DNA from 3 places in the Streptomyces sp. NPDC027672 genome. Region 1 is predicted to be linked to each of the others. Evidence: riboswitches for the same ligand, from Rfam matches in the RefSeq annotation. Region 1 holds a riboswitch; each other region holds the start of a gene.
What was found. A riboswitch is a leader RNA that binds a small molecule or an ion and turns the genes downstream of it on or off. The one in region 1 is predicted to bind S-adenosylmethionine.

Region 1 (4,996 bases):
ACCCCGATCCGGGTGCCGGACAGGCTGTCGGGCCCGAGCACCGCGTGACAGCAGGCCGTGAAGGCGTCCGCCCACCGCCGGGTGAGGAACGCCGCCCGGTCCGCGCCCAGGATGCCGTCGAGCAGCTCGGCCGCGATGTCGTCGGGCAGCAGCCGGAAGTAGTCCGGCGGGGCCCAGGGCGTGTGCGAGAAGTGGCCGATGCGCAGGTCCGGCCGGAGCCGGCGGAGCATGCGCGGGGCCAGGGCCAGGTGGTAGTCCTGGATCAGCACCGCCGCGCCCTCGCCCGCCTCCTCGGCCAGCGCCTCGGCGAAGGCCCGGTTGTACTCCCGGTACGCCGCCCACTGCCGCCGGAACTCCGCGTCGAACGCCGGTTCCAGGGGGGTCTGGTACAGCATGTGGTGGACGAACCAGAGGACCGAGTTGGCGATGCCGTTGTACGCGTCGGCGTGCACGGACGCGTCGATGTCGAGCATCCGCACCCGCTGCCCGCCGGTGTCCCCGGCCGGCAGCAGTCCGCCGTCCGCGCGCCGGACGGCCGCCCGGTCGCCGTCGCCGAGCGCGGCGCACACCCACACCGAGCCGGCGTCCGAGCCGATGGCGGACAGCCCCGAGACCAGTCCGCCGCCGCCCCTTCTGGCGTGCAGTGAGCCGTCCTCGTGTACCTGGTAGGACACCGGGCCGCGATTCGACGCGACCAGCACCCGGGCTTTCTCGGCAGGATCGTGCGTGGGAGCCATACGCCTCAACCTAGCCCGGCCCGTAAACCCTCAAACGTGCGATCCACCTGCGGAGCCGACCGTATACGGCCCGTTCACGCCACCTTCCGTTCGGCGTACTCGGCGATCTCCGCCATGGGCGGCCGCTCCTCGGTGTCCACCGAGTACGTGCGCGGCTCGAAACCGTCCTCGCCCCGCTCGAACTGGGTCAGCGCGGGCCGGATGAGATGGCCGCGGGCCAGCCGTAGCTGTGCGGTGCGGTAGATCGCGGCGGCCATCCGGCCGAGGGCCTGGCCGTCCTGGTGGCGGTGCTTGCGCACGCCCACGTCGACCTGGGCCAGCGCGTCCAGGCCGGCCAGGTGCAGCGCGTCCACCAGCATGCCCAGCTCCACGCCGTAGCCGACCGGGAACGGCAGTTGCTCCAGCAGGGAGCGGCGGGCCGCGTACTCGCCGCCCAGCGGCTGCACGAACCCGGCAAGCTGCGGCCAGTGCATGTTCAGCAGCGGCCGGGCCATCAGCTCGGTGACCCGGCCGCCCTGCCCCGCGGCACCGGCGAGCGGACGGTCGTACATCGCCTTGACCAGGTCCACGTCCGGATCGGTGAGCAGCGGTCCGACGATCCCCGAGACGAAGTCGGAGGAGAAGTCCCGCAGGTCGGCGTCGATGAAGCAGAGGATGTCCCCGCGGGTCACCAGCAGCGAGCGCCACAGCACCTCGCCCTTGCCGGGGACGGCGGGGAGGCGGGGCAGGATCTCGTCGCGGTGGACCACCCGGGCGCCCGCGCGCGCGGCGACCTCGAAGGTGCGGTCGGTGGAGCCGGAGTCGACGACCACGATCTCGTCGACGAGCGGCACCCGCTCCACGAGGTCGTGCCGGATGACGGTGACGATGTCGCCCACCGTCGCCTCCTCGTTGAGGGCGGGCAGGACGACGCTGATCGTCCGGCCCGTGCGCTGCTTGGCGGCCAGCACCTGGTGCAGCGGGCGGTCGGCCACGGACCAGGAGCGGGTGCTCAGCCAGCGCTCGACTTCTTCCAGCACGGTCGGCGGCTCCTCACTGTCACGACCACACGTCTCCGTGTGATGCATCTCGCGGTTCGGACGACTATCTCAACTGTCCTGGCCGTCGGTTACAGTCTTGAACAACGCCGGTGACCATCGCATGTCGGGGTCGGCGGGCGTTCACACAACCGCATACAGCTCATCCAGAGGGGCAGAGGGACACGGCCCGATGAAGCCCCGGCAACCCTCCAGCCGGTACTCGTCTTCCACGCGAGGCTCCCGGCTAGGGAAGGTGCCAAATCCGTCTCGCGACGAGATGCGTCGTGAGGAAGATGAGGAGAAAGGGCCTCGCCTCACATGGCTGTGCAGACAGTTGCCACCACCAGCGAATCCGCCGTCGACCTCGGCCCCGCCGCCGCCCTGAGCTGTCGCGAGTGCGGCCACCGGGTGCCGCTCGGACCGGTCTTCGCCTGCCAGGAGTGCTTCGGCCCGCTGGAGATCGCCTACGACTTCTCCGCCTACGACACCGAGGAACTGCGGCGCCGCATCGAGGCCGGCCCCGCCAGCATCTGGCGGTACGCGCCGCTGCTGCCGGTCCCGGCGGACGTGGCCGGCAAGCCCAACCTCAACCCGGGCTGGACCCGGCTGGTCAAGGCCGACAACCTGGCCCGCGAACTGGGCGTGACCGGCGGCCTGTACATCAAGGACGACTCCGGCAACCCGACCCACTCCTTCAAGGACCGGGTCGTCGCCCAGGCCCTGGAGGCCGCCCGCGCCTTCGGCTTCACCACGCTCTCCTGCTCCTCCACCGGCAACCTGGCCGGTGCCGTCGGCGCCGCCGCCGCCCGGGCCGGCCTGCGCTCCTGTGTGTTCATCCCGCACGACCTGGAGCAGGCCAAGATCGTCATGGCCGCGGTCTACGGCGGTGACCTCGTCGGCATCGAGGGCAACTACGACGACGTCAACCGCTTCTGTTCCGAGCTGATCGGCGACCCGGCCGGCGAGGGCTGGGGCTTCGTCAACGTCAACCTGCGGCCGTACTACGCGGAGGGCTCCAAGACCCTGGCGTACGAGATCTGCGAGCAGCTCGGCTGGCGGCTGCCCGACCAGCTCGTGATCCCGATCGCCTCCGGCTCCCAGCTGACGAAGGTCGACAAGGGGCTCCAGGAGCTGATCAGGCTGGGCCTGGTCGAGGACCGGCCGTACAAGATCTTCGGCGCCCAGGCCGCGGGCTGCTCGCCGGTGTCCACCGCCTTCAAGGCCGGCCACGACGTGGTCCGCCCGCAGAAGCCGGACACCATCGCCAAGTCCCTGGCGATCGGCAACCCGGCCGACGGGCCGTACGTCCTGGACATCGCGCGCCGCACCGGCGGTGCCGTGGAGGACGTGACGGACGAGCAGGTCGTGGACGCGATCAGGCTGCTCGCCCGCACCGAGGGGATCTTCGCGGAGACGGCGGGCGGGGTCACCGTCGGCGTCGCCCGCAAGCTGCTCGAGGACGGCGTGCTGGACCCGGCGAAGACCACGGTCGTCCTGAACACCGGCGACGGCCTGAAGACCCTGGACGCGGTGGCCGGCACCGGCCTGACCGCCACCATCCGCCCGACCCTGGACTCCTTCCGAGAGGCTGGCCTCGCATGAGCGTGACCGTTCGCATCCCCACCATCCTGCGCACCTACACCGGCGGCCGGGCCGAGGTCGCCGCCGAGGGCGGGACGCTCGGCGAGGTCATCGCCGACCTGGAGAAGAACCACACCGGGATCGCCGCCCGGGTCCTGGACGACCAGGGCAAGCTGCGCCGGTTCGTCAACGTGTACGTCAACGACGACGACGTGCGGTTCGAGCAGGGCCTGGACACGGCGACCCCCGACGGCGCCGGCGTCTCGATCATCCCGGCGGTCGCCGGCGGCTGATCGTCGCCCCCGGTCACCGCGGTAACCGAGCGTTCATCGGATTGCCCCCTCCGTAAGAGAAACGGAGGGGGCAATTCTGTGTGATTGAGCGCGGTAGAGTTGGGGAACACGGTCGCGGCCGTCGCGCCGCGGGCCCTGGATTCATGCCGCCTGCCCGACAAGAAGTAGCCAAAGTGTGCAGGTTCTTTGCGGCTTTTGTGGCTTTCATGGGGCCCGACTTGCCCTGAAGTCAGGTGAATTCTCGCCACATTCCGGACCCCTCGCGTCCAGATTTCTCGTCCGATTGACCTGTTGCAGACGGCAGTTGGACAGATACATTCAGCCGCGGTCGACGCGTTCCGGCGCACGCCCCCAGACCGGTTGGGGGGTGAGGTCTGACCCGGGTCCGCGAAGTGTGGATCTGTGCAAGGGCCAGTAATAGGGGAGTTAGGCATGGCTCAGGGCACCGTCAAGTGGTTCAACGCGGAGAAGGGGTACGGCTTCATCGCGGTCGACGGTGGTGCGGACGTATTCGTCCACTACAGCGCGATCCAGATGGACGGCTACCGCACCCTGGAAGAGGGTCAGCGGGTCGAGTTCGAGATCTCGCAGGGCCAGAAGGGTCCGCAGGCCGATATGGTTCGCGTCACCGCCTGAACATTTCTCGCGTGAAGGGCCCGCACCTCGCAGAGGGTGCGGGCCCTTCGCCATGCCTGGGCTTGGTGTGCCCTTCGCCCTGCCCGGCCTCCGGTTGCGACCTCCGGTCTCCGGCGTCCGCACGGCGGCCGGCGGCGCCCCGTACCGCTCCCGGCGCCCGGCCTCCGCCCGTCACCCGACCGCCGTCTCTTGGGGCCCGCTTCGCGAGCGCGTCTTGCACTCGGGCATGCCGAGTGCTAATCATTGCGTTAGCACTCTGAAGGTGAGAGTGACAGCGAAGGACCGGGTCGGTGAGGCCCGCGGGTCAGGTGGGGCAAGGAACCACACGGCCGGCGAGCCGTCCGTCGCGGGCGCGGGCGCGGTCCGAAGGAATCACCCCCAGTCCTGGAGGGACCACTTCACATGGCCAAGATCATCGCGTTCGACGAGGAGGCGCGGCGCGGCCTCGAGCGCGGCATGAACCAGCTCGCGGACGCCGTGAAGGTGACGCTCGGCCCCAAGGGCCGCAACGTCGTCCTCGAGAAGAAGTGGGGCGCGCCCACGATCACCAACGATGGTGTCTCCATCGCCAAGGAGATCGAGCTCGAGGACCCGTACGAGAAGATCGGCGCCGAGCTGGTCAAGGAAGTCGCCAAGAAGACGGACGACGTCGCCGGCGACGGTACGACCACGGCGACCGTGCTCGCCCAGGCCCTGGTCAAGGAGGGCCTGCGCAACGTAGCCGCCGGTG
Region 2 (4,996 bases), on a different contig from region 1:
GTTACTCGCTCCCGGACGACCTGCTCTCCGGCACCGGTGTCCGCTTCATGGAGGGCGCGATCCTGTCCGTGCCGATCATCGGCACGTACATCTCGTTCTTCCTCTTCGGCGGCGAGTTCCCGGGCGGCGACTTCGTGGCCCGCTTCTACTCGATCCACATCCTGCTGCTGCCGGGCATCATGCTGGGCCTGATGGTGGCCCACCTGATCCTGGTCTTCTACCACAAGCACACCCAGTTCGCGGGTCCCGGCAAGTCGAACAACAACGTCGTCGGCATGCCGCTGCTCCCGGTGTACATGGCGAAGGCCGGCGGCTTCTTCTTCCTGGTCTTCGGTGTCCTCGCGGCCCTCGCGGCGATCGCGCAGATCAACCCGATCTGGGCGATCGGCCCCTACCGTCCGGACCAGGTGTCCACCGGCGCCCAGCCGGACTGGTACATGGGCATGGCCGAGGGTCTGATCCGCGCCATGCCGGGCTGGGAGATCAACTTCTGGGGCCACACGCTGGTCCTGGGCGTGTTCATCCCGCTGCTGCTGTTCGGCGTGATCCTCATGGCGATCGCGGTCTACCCGTTCATCGAGTCGTGGGTCACCGGCGACAAGCGCGAGCACCACATCCTGGACCGCCCGCGCAACGCCCCGACCCGTACGGCGTTCGGTGTCGCCTGGCTGACCGTGTACTTCGTGATGCTGATCGGCGGCGGCAACGACATCTTCGCCACGCACTTCCACCTGTCGATCAACGCGGTCACCTGGTTCGTCCGGATCGCCTACTTCGTGGCCCCGGTCATCGCGTTCATCGTCACCAAGCGGATCTGCCTCGGCCTCCAGCGCCGCGACCGCGACAAGGTGCTGCACGGCCGCGAGACCGGCATCATCAAGCGGCTGCCGCACGGTGAGTTCATCGAGGTGCACGAGCCGCTCAGCCAGGAGCAGCTGCACACGCTCACCGCGCACGAGCAGTACACGCCGGCCGAGATCGGCCCGACGGTCGACGAGAACGGCGTCGAGCGCAAGGTGCCGGCCTCGCACAAGCTGCGGGTGAAGCTGTCCAACGCCTACTTCGGCGAGGACAACCAGATCCCGAAGCCGTCCGCCGAGGAGTACAAGGAGATCACGAGCGGCCACGGCCACCACTGATCCCCGCGTCGCCACGCCACGCCGAAGGGCCCCGTCCGCGAGCCGGACGGGGCCCTTCGCCATGCCGCCGGGCTGGATAGGGTGGGGGGCGACGGAGCAGGAATCTGTACGAGGAGCGGCTGATGAGCGCTGTGACCCCCGCTGGAGGCGACACCGCGGCGGGCCGCTCCTGGCCCGCCCTGCTGAACGGCCTGCTGGACGGCCGGGACCTGTCCGCGGACGACACCGCGTGGGCGATGGACCGGATCATGCGCGGGGAGGCGACCGACGCCCAGATCGCCGGGTTCGCGGTGGCGCTGCGGGCCAAGGGCCAGACGGTCCAGGAGATCACCGGCCTGGTCCGCACCATGTACGAGCACGCGAACGTGATCGAGGTGCCCGGCCGCACCGTCGACATCGTCGGCACCGGCGGCGACGGCGCCAAGACGGTGAACATCTCCACGATGTCCTCGCTCGTCGTGGCCGGTACCGGCGCGAAGGTCGTCAAGCACGGCAACCGCGCCGCGTCCTCGGCGTCCGGCTCCTCCGACGTGCTGGGACAGCTGGGGGTCAACCTCGACCTGTCGCCGCGCCGGGTGGCCGAGGTCGCCGACGAGGCCGGCATCACCTTCTGCTTCGCGGTGAAGTTCCACCCGGCGCTGCGCCATGTGGGCGCCGCCCGCGGGCAGTTGGGCATCCGGACGGTGTTCAACCTGCTCGGCCCGCTGACCAACCCGGCGCGGGTGCGGGCCCAGGCGGTCGGGGTGGCCGTCGCCCGCGAGGCGCCGATCGTCGCGGGCGTGCTCGCCGAACGCGGCAACTCCTCGCTGGTCTTCCGCGGGGACGACGGGCTGGACGAGCTGACGACGACGGCCACCTCCCGGGTCTGGGTGGTGCGGGACGGCAAGGTCCGCGAGGAGTCCTTCGACCCGCGCGACGCCGGCCTCCGCCTGGTCCCGGTGGAGGCCCTGCGCGGCGGCGACCCGGCGTACAACGCGCAGGTGGCCCGCCGGCTGCTGGACGGCGAGCACGGGGCCGTACGGGACGCCGTGCTCCTGAACGCGGCGGCGGCGCTGGTCGCCCTGGACCCGGCGGACGCGCCGCTCGCCGAGCAGCTCAGGGCGGGCATGGCGAGGGCCGCGGAGTCGATCGACTCCGGGGCGGCCCGGCGGGTGCTGGAGCGCTGGGTGGCCGCCAGCAACGCGTGAGGTGACCGGAAGTCGTCCCGCGATCCGGACACGGGGTTGCGGGACGACGATCATCTCGCGTACTTTTCTGCACCAGGTCATGAGTGACAGTCATGAGGCCCCGGCCGACTGTCCGGCAACCCTCCGTCCGTGGCGGGGTGCCCCGGGTGAAGACCAGGCCGTGGACAGCAAGGTCCACGGCAAGCGCGGATCCCTCGCACCACCAGGGATCCTGGTCGTCGAGGAGTCTTCCGTGAGCAAGCGAATGCGTTAGGGCCGCAGAGCCCCGCCTCCGCACACCCTTTTCTCTTCACCCCGCCGCGTTCCGCATTCCTTCACGGGAGTTCGCCATGTCTGTCTCCACCGCTGCCGCCGACCAGTCCGTTTGCACCCCTCTGCCCGTTCTGGGGGCAGATGTCTCCGTGCCGCTGGTCACCGGCGGCGAAGTCACCTACGCGGCCCTCGACTACGCGGCCAGCGCCCCGGCCCTCCAGCGCGTCTGGGACGACGTCGCCGCCTACGCCCCGTACTACGGCAGCGTCCACCGCGGGGCCGGCTACCTCTCCCAGCTCTCCACCGACCTGTTCGAGAACGCCCGTGCGGCGGTCGCCGAGTTCCTCGGCTGCCGGCCCGGTGACCAGGTCGTCTTCACCCGCTCCACCACCGACTCCCTCAACCTGCTGGCCCGGGTGGTCCCGGCCGGCTGCCGGGTCTTCGTCTTCGAGACCGAGCACCACGCCTCCCTGCTGCCCTGGCAGCACGCGGACGTCACCTACCTCGACGCCCCGCGCACCCCGCAGCAGGCCGTGGAGACCCTGGAGCGCGCCCTCGCCGAGCGCGACCCGCACGGCCCGGCCCTGGTCTGCGTGACCGGCGCCTCCAACGTCACCGGCGAGCTGTGGCCGGTGCGCGAACTGGCCGCCGCCGCGCACGCCCACGGCGCCCGGATCGTCCTGGATGCCGCCCAACTGGCCCCGCACCACCCGGTGTCCGTCGCGGACCTCGACGTGGACTGGATCGCCTTCTCCGGGCACAAGCTGTACGCGCCCTTCGGCTCCGGTGTCCTCGCCGGCCGCGCCGACTGGCTCCAGGAGGCCGAGCCGTACCTCGCGGGCGGCGGCGCCAGCCGCAAGGTCACCCGGCGCGAGGACGGCGGCGTGGCCGTGGAGTGGCACGAGACCGCGGCCCGGCACGAGGCCGGCTCCCCGAACGTCATCGGCGCCTACGCCATCGCCTCCGCCTGCAAGGCGCTCACCGAGGCCGGCTGGGACGCCCTGGTCGCCCGCGAGCGGCACCTGATCGCCAAGGTCCGCGCGGGCCTGGCCGAGGTCCCCGAGGTGCGCGTGCTGTCCCTGTTCGGCGACGACGCCCCGCGGGTCGGCGTCATCTCCTTCGTCGTCGAGGGCTGGAACAGCTCCCACTTCGCCGCCGCGCTCTCCGCCGAGTACGGCATCGGCGTCCGCGACGGCCTGTTCTGCGCCCACCCGCTGGTGCGCACCCTGCTCGGCAGCGACCCGCAGACCCAGGGCGAGTGCGGCGCCCCGGAGGCGGCCCCGGGCGAGAAGTCCCTCAACGCCATCCGCGTCAGCTTCGGCGCGGGCACCCCGGACGAGCACGTCGAGCGCTTCGTCACCGCGGTGCGGGAACTGGTCCGGGACGGCGCGAAGTGGCAGTACCGCACGGAGGAGGGCCGCTGCGTCCCGGCGGTCTGACGCCGGCCCGCCGCGCGACAGGCCGCGCCCCGGGGCCTGTCCGCCCGTTCCTGTCGCGCGACGGGAACGGCCGGGCGGGCCCTAGTTGTCCAGGCCGATCGCGAACGCGGCTTCCAGGTCGTGCTGGGAGTAGGTGCGGAACGCCACGTGCGTGTCCGTGCCCTCCACACCGGGGATCTTGCTGATGCGGCCGGGGATGACCTCGGCGAGGTCCTCGTGCTGCCGGACCCGGACCATGGCGATCAGGTCGTAGGTGCCGGTGACCGAGAAGACCTCGCTGACGCTGTCCAGCGCGGCGATCCGCTCCGCGATCTCGGGGATCCGGTCCACGCTGGTCTTGATCAGAACGATCGCGGTGATCACGGTTGTCTCTCTCCCTCGGTGACCGGAGCCGGTGCGGCCTTCACTCTAGTCCCACGGCCGTAGCGCACCCACGCGTAGCCGAAGCCGAGACCGAAGCCGACCAGGTGGGCGAGGTAGGCCACCCCCGGCCCGTCCGAGGCCCGCCCGGCCGCCAGCCACTGCAGGGCCGCCCAGCAGGGCAGCACGACCCAGGCCGGGAAGCGCAGCGGCAGGAAGAACAGGAACGGCAGGAGACTGGTCACGCGCGCCCGGGGGAACAGGTAGAGGAACGCTCCCAGCACCGCCGAGACCGCACCGGAGGCGCCGACCAGCGACTGCCCGGACGCGGCGTTCGCCGCCGCGTAGCCGAGGAGGGCGAGGTAGCCGCAGCCGGCGTAGAACAGCGTGAACTCCACCCGTCCCATCCTCTCCTCGGTCATCGCTCCGAAGACGAAGAGGAAGAGCATGTTGCCGAGCAGATGGACCCAGCTGCCGTGCACGAACAGCGCGGTGGCCGGGGTGAGCGCGCCCCGGGCCGGTCCGTCGAACAGCTCGGCCGGGACCACGCCCCAGCGCCGGAAGTACGCCCGCTGGACGGCCGGCAGCGCGTCCCCGGAGCCGTACCCGGGCACCAGCC
Region 3 (4,996 bases), on a different contig from region 1:
GGCCGGAACGGAGCGAGGTCCAGTTCCGGCGCCGTTCCGGTGAGCGCCTGCGCGATCAGCCGCCCGGTGCCGGTGGCGAGTCCGATGCCGGCGCCCTCGTGCCCGCAGGCGTGGAACAGCCCGGGCACCCGCGGGTCGGGGCCGATCGCCGGCAGGTGGTCGGGCAGATACGGCCGGAAGCCCGCGTACGCGCGCAGCGCGCGGACCCGCTCCAGGAACGGGAACAGCCCGACCGCGCCGGCGGCCAGCGCCCGCACCGCGCGCAGCGACAGGGTGCGGTCGAAGCCCACCCGCTCCCGGGTGGCGCCGATCAGCACCGGTCCGGCGGCGGTGCCCTCCACCACCGGCGAGGCGCGCAGCCCGGCCGAGCCGTCGGCCACGTCCGTCACATAGCCGGCGGCGTACACCTTGTGCCGGATCACGTGCGGCAGCGGCTCGGTGACCAGGACGAAACCGCGCCGCGGGAGCACCGGAAGCCGCACGCCGGCCAGCGCCGCGAGGTCGCCGCCCCAGGTGCCGGCCGCGTTCACCACCGCCGGCGCGTGGAGGTCGCCCCGGTCGGTGCGCACGCCGTACACCGCGCCGCCGGCCGTGCGCAGCACCCCCGTCACGGTGTGCCCCGGATGCAGCCGGGCCCCGCAGGCGCGGAGCAGGTGGGCGGCGGCGAGCGCGGGCATCACCTGGGCGTCCTGCGGATAGTGGACACCGCCGGCCAGGCCGGGAGCCAGCCGCGGTTCCAGCTCCGCGAGCCGGCCGCCGTCCACCGGTACGGCCGTGACGCCGGCCGCCCGCTGGCCCGCGGCGAAGTCCCGCAGCGCGGCCAGGCCGGCCGGTGCCCGGGCGACCACGAGACCGCCCTTGGGTTCGTACTCGACCTTCGGGCCCAGCTCCTCGGCCAGAGCGGCCCACAGCCGGACGGACAGCAGGGCCAGCCGCAGCTCCGGGCCCGGTGCCTTGTCCGAGACGAGCACATTGCCCTCGCCCGCTCCGGTGGTGCCGCCGGCCACCGCGCCCCGGTCCACCACCCGTACCTCCAGGCCGGCCCGGGCGGCGTACAGCGCGCAGGCCGCGCCCGCCATCCCGGCTCCGACGACCACGACATCGCAGGTCAGTCGCTTCGCCACGGCAGTACTATGTCACATGTTTCTCACTCTGAGGAGACCCCCGATTCCCAGGCGCGGACGCCCCCTTGACGCCGCAGGCGGCCCGATCGACACTCCAGGAAGGGAATCCTAGTGAACAGGTAGGGAATCATGACGCGCCTCGCGACGGGCACCGGCCGCACGGACCGGACCCCGCCCCGCGCGCTCCTGCTCACCTCCCGCCGTCATATCGACCTCCAGCGCGTCTGCAGCGCCATCGGCCGCCACCGCTGATCCGGGCCCCGTTCCGCCGGACCCGGTCCGCCCCGCACACCGCCGCCGCACGCGCCCGCGCCGGAGCACCCGTCCGCACACCCATCACCCGGGGAGACGCATGTCCATCACTCCGCTCGCCGCCGTCCAGCCCGCCCTCCGCCCCGCCCCGCTCTTCCGGGGCCGCATCGGCGTGGACGCGCGCAGTGGCCACTACGCCGTGCCGCACCGCTACCGGCTCCACCTGTCGACCGCCTGCCCCGACGGGCTGCGCCTCGCCGTCGGCCACACCCTCCTCGGCCTGGACACCAGCTGTCCGGTCACCTTCCTGCCCGCCGTCCCGGACTGTCCCGGCGGCGGCCACGCGGCGCTGCGCCCGCTGTACGAGGCCAGCGCCCACCACTACACCGGCCCGGCGCTCGGCCCGGTCCTCAGCGACGACTGGTCCGGGCGCATCGTCAGCACCCACACCCCCGACATCCTGCGCGACCTGGACCGGTTCCGGCCGGACGACGACGCCCGCCTCTACCCGGCCGGCCTGGAGTCCGTGCTCGACGCGGTCGAGCGGATGTGCGCCGAGGGCGTCGAGGAGGCCGCGCAGCGCGCCGGCCGGGCCGGCGCCCACCCGGAGGAGCGGGCCGCCGCGCTCGACGTGCTGCTGGACACCCTGGGCCGGCTGGAGCGGCGGCTGCACGGGGAGGAGTACCTGGCCGGCGACCGGCTCACCGCCGCCGACATCGAGCTGTGGGTCGCCCTGCTGCGGCTCGACACCGTCCACCGCTGCCACCTCGACGCCTCCGCCGTGCACCGCGTCGCCGGCCACCGCGCGCTGTGGGCCTACGCCCGCCGCCTGACCGCCCACCCGGCCTTCGGCCGCCATCTCGACCTCGACGGCATCGCCCGCCGCCATCACGGCCACTGCCAGGGCCTGGAGGCCGCCGGCGCCGCCGTCCAGATCCTGGACTGGGCGAGCCACGCCGGACAGCCTTCGCAGGCCCGCCGCAGGTGACAGCGGTCGGCCACCGTCCACAAGGCGGACGGGCGTTGACATTCGAACGGTCAACTGCCTTACTTACGCCTCAGAACGGTCATGAGCGTCAGCGCCAAGCCCTGGCTCGCTGACCGGCAACCCTCGCACCGCGGTGGGGTGCCCCAGGTGACGACCGGACCGGATGACGTTTTCGGTAAGCGCGAGGCCCCGCCGGGCCGGAACAGTGACAGGTGACGCCATGGACGCAGCTCCCAGGACGGCCGTAAGCCGCCCTCAGGGCTGCGTGCCGTCGTACGCCGGCCTGCTCGTCGCCGACCGTGCCGTCGATCTGCTCCGCGTGAACAGCGCACTGTGTACCGCACCGGGCTCTGCCCGCCGCCAGGGCTGAGGACTCCTCCCCGCCCTCGCGTCCCCGCCGCGCACCCGCCGCCCGGTGTGCCGTCGTCCGCCCAGCCCCCGGTTCCGCGCCAGCCCCGTGCGCCGCCTCGTGCCCCCGTGCCGTCGTGGCCCGCCCGCCCGGCCGCGGCCCGGGGTGTCCGACTCCGGAGCCCCTCATGAGTGAACCTCCAGGCGCCGTCTCCCTCGCCGAGGCGCCGATACCCGCCGACACACCGTCAAGAGCACTGAAGGCGCAGCGAGTTCAGCCGCTGCGCCGGCCCGGCCGGTGGATCGTCACCGCCGCCGTGCTCGTGCTCGTCGCGCAGATCCTGCACGGACTGGTCACGAACCCCTTCTACCAGTGGGACCGCTTCCGCTACTGGTTCCTGCGCCCGACCGTCCTCGACGGACTCCTCGTCACCCTCGAAGCCGCCGCGCTCAGCGCCGTCCTCGGGCTCCTCGGCGGCGTCCTGCTCGCCCTCGCCCGGCTCTCCGGAAGCCCGGTGCTGCGCGCGGTCAGCTGGACGTACACCTGGCTGTTCCGCTCCGTGCCGCTGATCGTGGTGCTGATCTTCCTGTACAACTTCAGCGCCCTGTACAAGACCTTGAGCCTCGGCGTGCCGTTCGGCCCGGCCTTCGTCACCTTCGACGAGTCCCGGCTGGCCACCGACCTGACGATCGCCGTGGTCGGCCTCAGCCTCAACGAGGCGGCGTACGCGGCCGAGGTGGTCCGCGCCGGCATCCTCTCCGTCGACCAGGGACAGCACGAGGCGGCCGCCGCACTCGGCCTGCCCCGCGGCTACCGGTTCCGCAGAATCGTCCTCCCGCAGGCCCTCAGGTCCATCACCCCGAACTACGTCAACCAGCTGATCGGCCTGATCAAGGGCACGTCCCTGGTGTTCTACGTGTCCCTGCTCGACCTGTTCGGCACGGTGCAGTCGATGGGCAGCACCTACCCCGGAGACGTGGTGCCGCTGCTGCTGGTCGCCACCGTCTGGTACCTGATCCTGACCAGCGCCGTGTCCGTCGTCCAGTTCTACGTCGAGCGGTACTACGCCCGGGGCGCCACCCGCACCCTGCCGCCGACCCCGCTGCAGAAGGTCCGCGCCCGGCTGACGGACCTGCGGGCCCGGCTGCGCAGGGAGGCCGCCGTATGACCACCGCACACACCCCGGCGAAGACCGCGCCCGCCGCGCCCGCCGCGCTCGAAGTGCACGACGTCCACAAGTGGTACGGCGCCCACCGCGTCCTCGACGGCATCGACCTGACCGTCCGCCCCGGCGAGGTCACGGTGATCCTCGGGCCCTCCGGTTCCGGCAAGTCGACCCTGCTCCGGGTGATCAACCACCTGGAGAAGCCCGAGATCGGGCACGTCAGCGTGGGCGGCGAACTGATCGGCGTGAAGCGGCACGGCAACCGGCTGAAGGAACTCGGCGAGCGCGCCATCCTCGCCCAGCGCGGCCGCATCGGCTTCGTCTTCCAGAACTTCAACCTCTTCCCGCACCTGACCGTCCTGGACAACATCGCCGCCGCGCCCGTCGCCACCGGCGGACTGAGCAGGCCGGCGGCCCGGGAACTCGCCCGCGAACTGCTCGTCCGCGTCGGCCTCGGCGACAAGTGCGACGCCTATCCACGGCAGTTGTCCGGCGGACAGCAGCAGCGGGTCGCCATCGCCCGCGCCCTCGCGCTGCGGCCCGGGATCATCCTCTTCGACGAACCGACCTCGGCGCTCGACCCCGAACTCGTCGGCGAGGTGCTGGCCGTCATCAAGGACCTCGCGAGCGGCGGCACCACCCTCGTCATCGTCACCCACGAGATCGGCTTCGCCCGCGAGGTCGCCGACCGCGTCGTCTTCATCGACGCCGGCCGGATCGTGGAACAGGGCCCGCCCGCCGAGGTGCTGGACAACCCCCGGCACGAACGCACCCGCGACTTCCTCGCAAAGGTCCTCTGACCGCCCGACCGCCCCGGCGGCCTCCCCGGCTCCTCCCTCCGACCGACCACCCGCGGGCCTCCCGCACCTCACGACGACAAGGACAGCCATGCCCAGCCAGTTCTCCCGACGCAGCCTGATCCGCGGCCTCACCGCGACGACCGCGACCGCCCTGCTCGCCGGCGGACTCGCCGCCTGCGGAGGAGACAGCGACGCCGCCACCACCACCGGTGCCGCCGGCACGGTGACCGTGGGACGGCTGTCCAACGGAGCCGCGAAGGAGACCGCGCTGAAGGTCTCCGAAGTGAAGTCCATCAGCGCCGAGCTGCCCGCCTCCGT

Region 2: linked by a shared signal. The riboswitch ahead of ACZ4SV_RS18945 (aminotransferase class V-fold PLP-dependent enzyme) and the one ahead of thrC (threonine synthase) in region 1 are both predicted to bind S-adenosylmethionine.
Region 3: linked by a shared signal. The riboswitch ahead of ACZ4SV_RS07160 (amino acid ABC transporter permease) and the one ahead of thrC (threonine synthase) in region 1 are both predicted to bind S-adenosylmethionine.

The regions. Positions count from the first base shown of each region.
Region 1 is NZ_JBVHSO010000010.1:214,429-219,424, reverse strand. Features, by position in the region: gene ACZ4SV_RS24700 (alpha,alpha-trehalose-phosphate synthase (UDP-forming)) at 1-701, opposite strand, end outside; gene ACZ4SV_RS24695 (glucosyl-3-phosphoglycerate synthase) at 812-1,756, opposite strand; SAM riboswitch class I at 1,914-2,056, shown strand; gene thrC (threonine synthase) at 2,075-3,358, shown strand; gene ACZ4SV_RS24685 (MoaD/ThiS family protein) at 3,355-3,630, shown strand; gene ACZ4SV_RS24680 (cold-shock protein) at 4,063-4,266, shown strand; gene groL (chaperonin GroEL) at 4,669-4,996, shown strand, end outside.
Region 2 is NZ_JBVHSO010000007.1:199,232-204,227, forward strand. Features, by position in the region: gene qcrB (cytochrome bc1 complex cytochrome b subunit) at 1-1,139, shown strand, start outside; gene trpD (anthranilate phosphoribosyltransferase) at 1,262-2,326, shown strand; SAM riboswitch class IV at 2,402-2,518, shown strand; gene ACZ4SV_RS18945 (aminotransferase class V-fold PLP-dependent enzyme) at 2,656-4,017, shown strand; gene ACZ4SV_RS18950 (Lrp/AsnC family transcriptional regulator) at 4,099-4,380, opposite strand; gene ACZ4SV_RS18955 (rhomboid family intramembrane serine protease) at 4,377-4,996, opposite strand, start outside.
Region 3 is NZ_JBVHSO010000002.1:641,098-646,093, reverse strand. Features, by position in the region: gene ACZ4SV_RS07175 (NAD(P)/FAD-dependent oxidoreductase) at 1-1,124, opposite strand, end outside; gene ACZ4SV_RS07170 (putative leader peptide) at 1,254-1,376, shown strand; gene ACZ4SV_RS07165 (glutathione S-transferase C-terminal domain-containing protein) at 1,477-2,364, shown strand; SAM riboswitch class IV at 2,442-2,552, shown strand; gene ACZ4SV_RS07160 (amino acid ABC transporter permease) at 2,901-3,881, shown strand; gene ACZ4SV_RS07155 (amino acid ABC transporter ATP-binding protein) at 3,878-4,678, shown strand; gene ACZ4SV_RS07150 (transporter substrate-binding domain-containing protein) at 4,767-4,996, shown strand, end outside.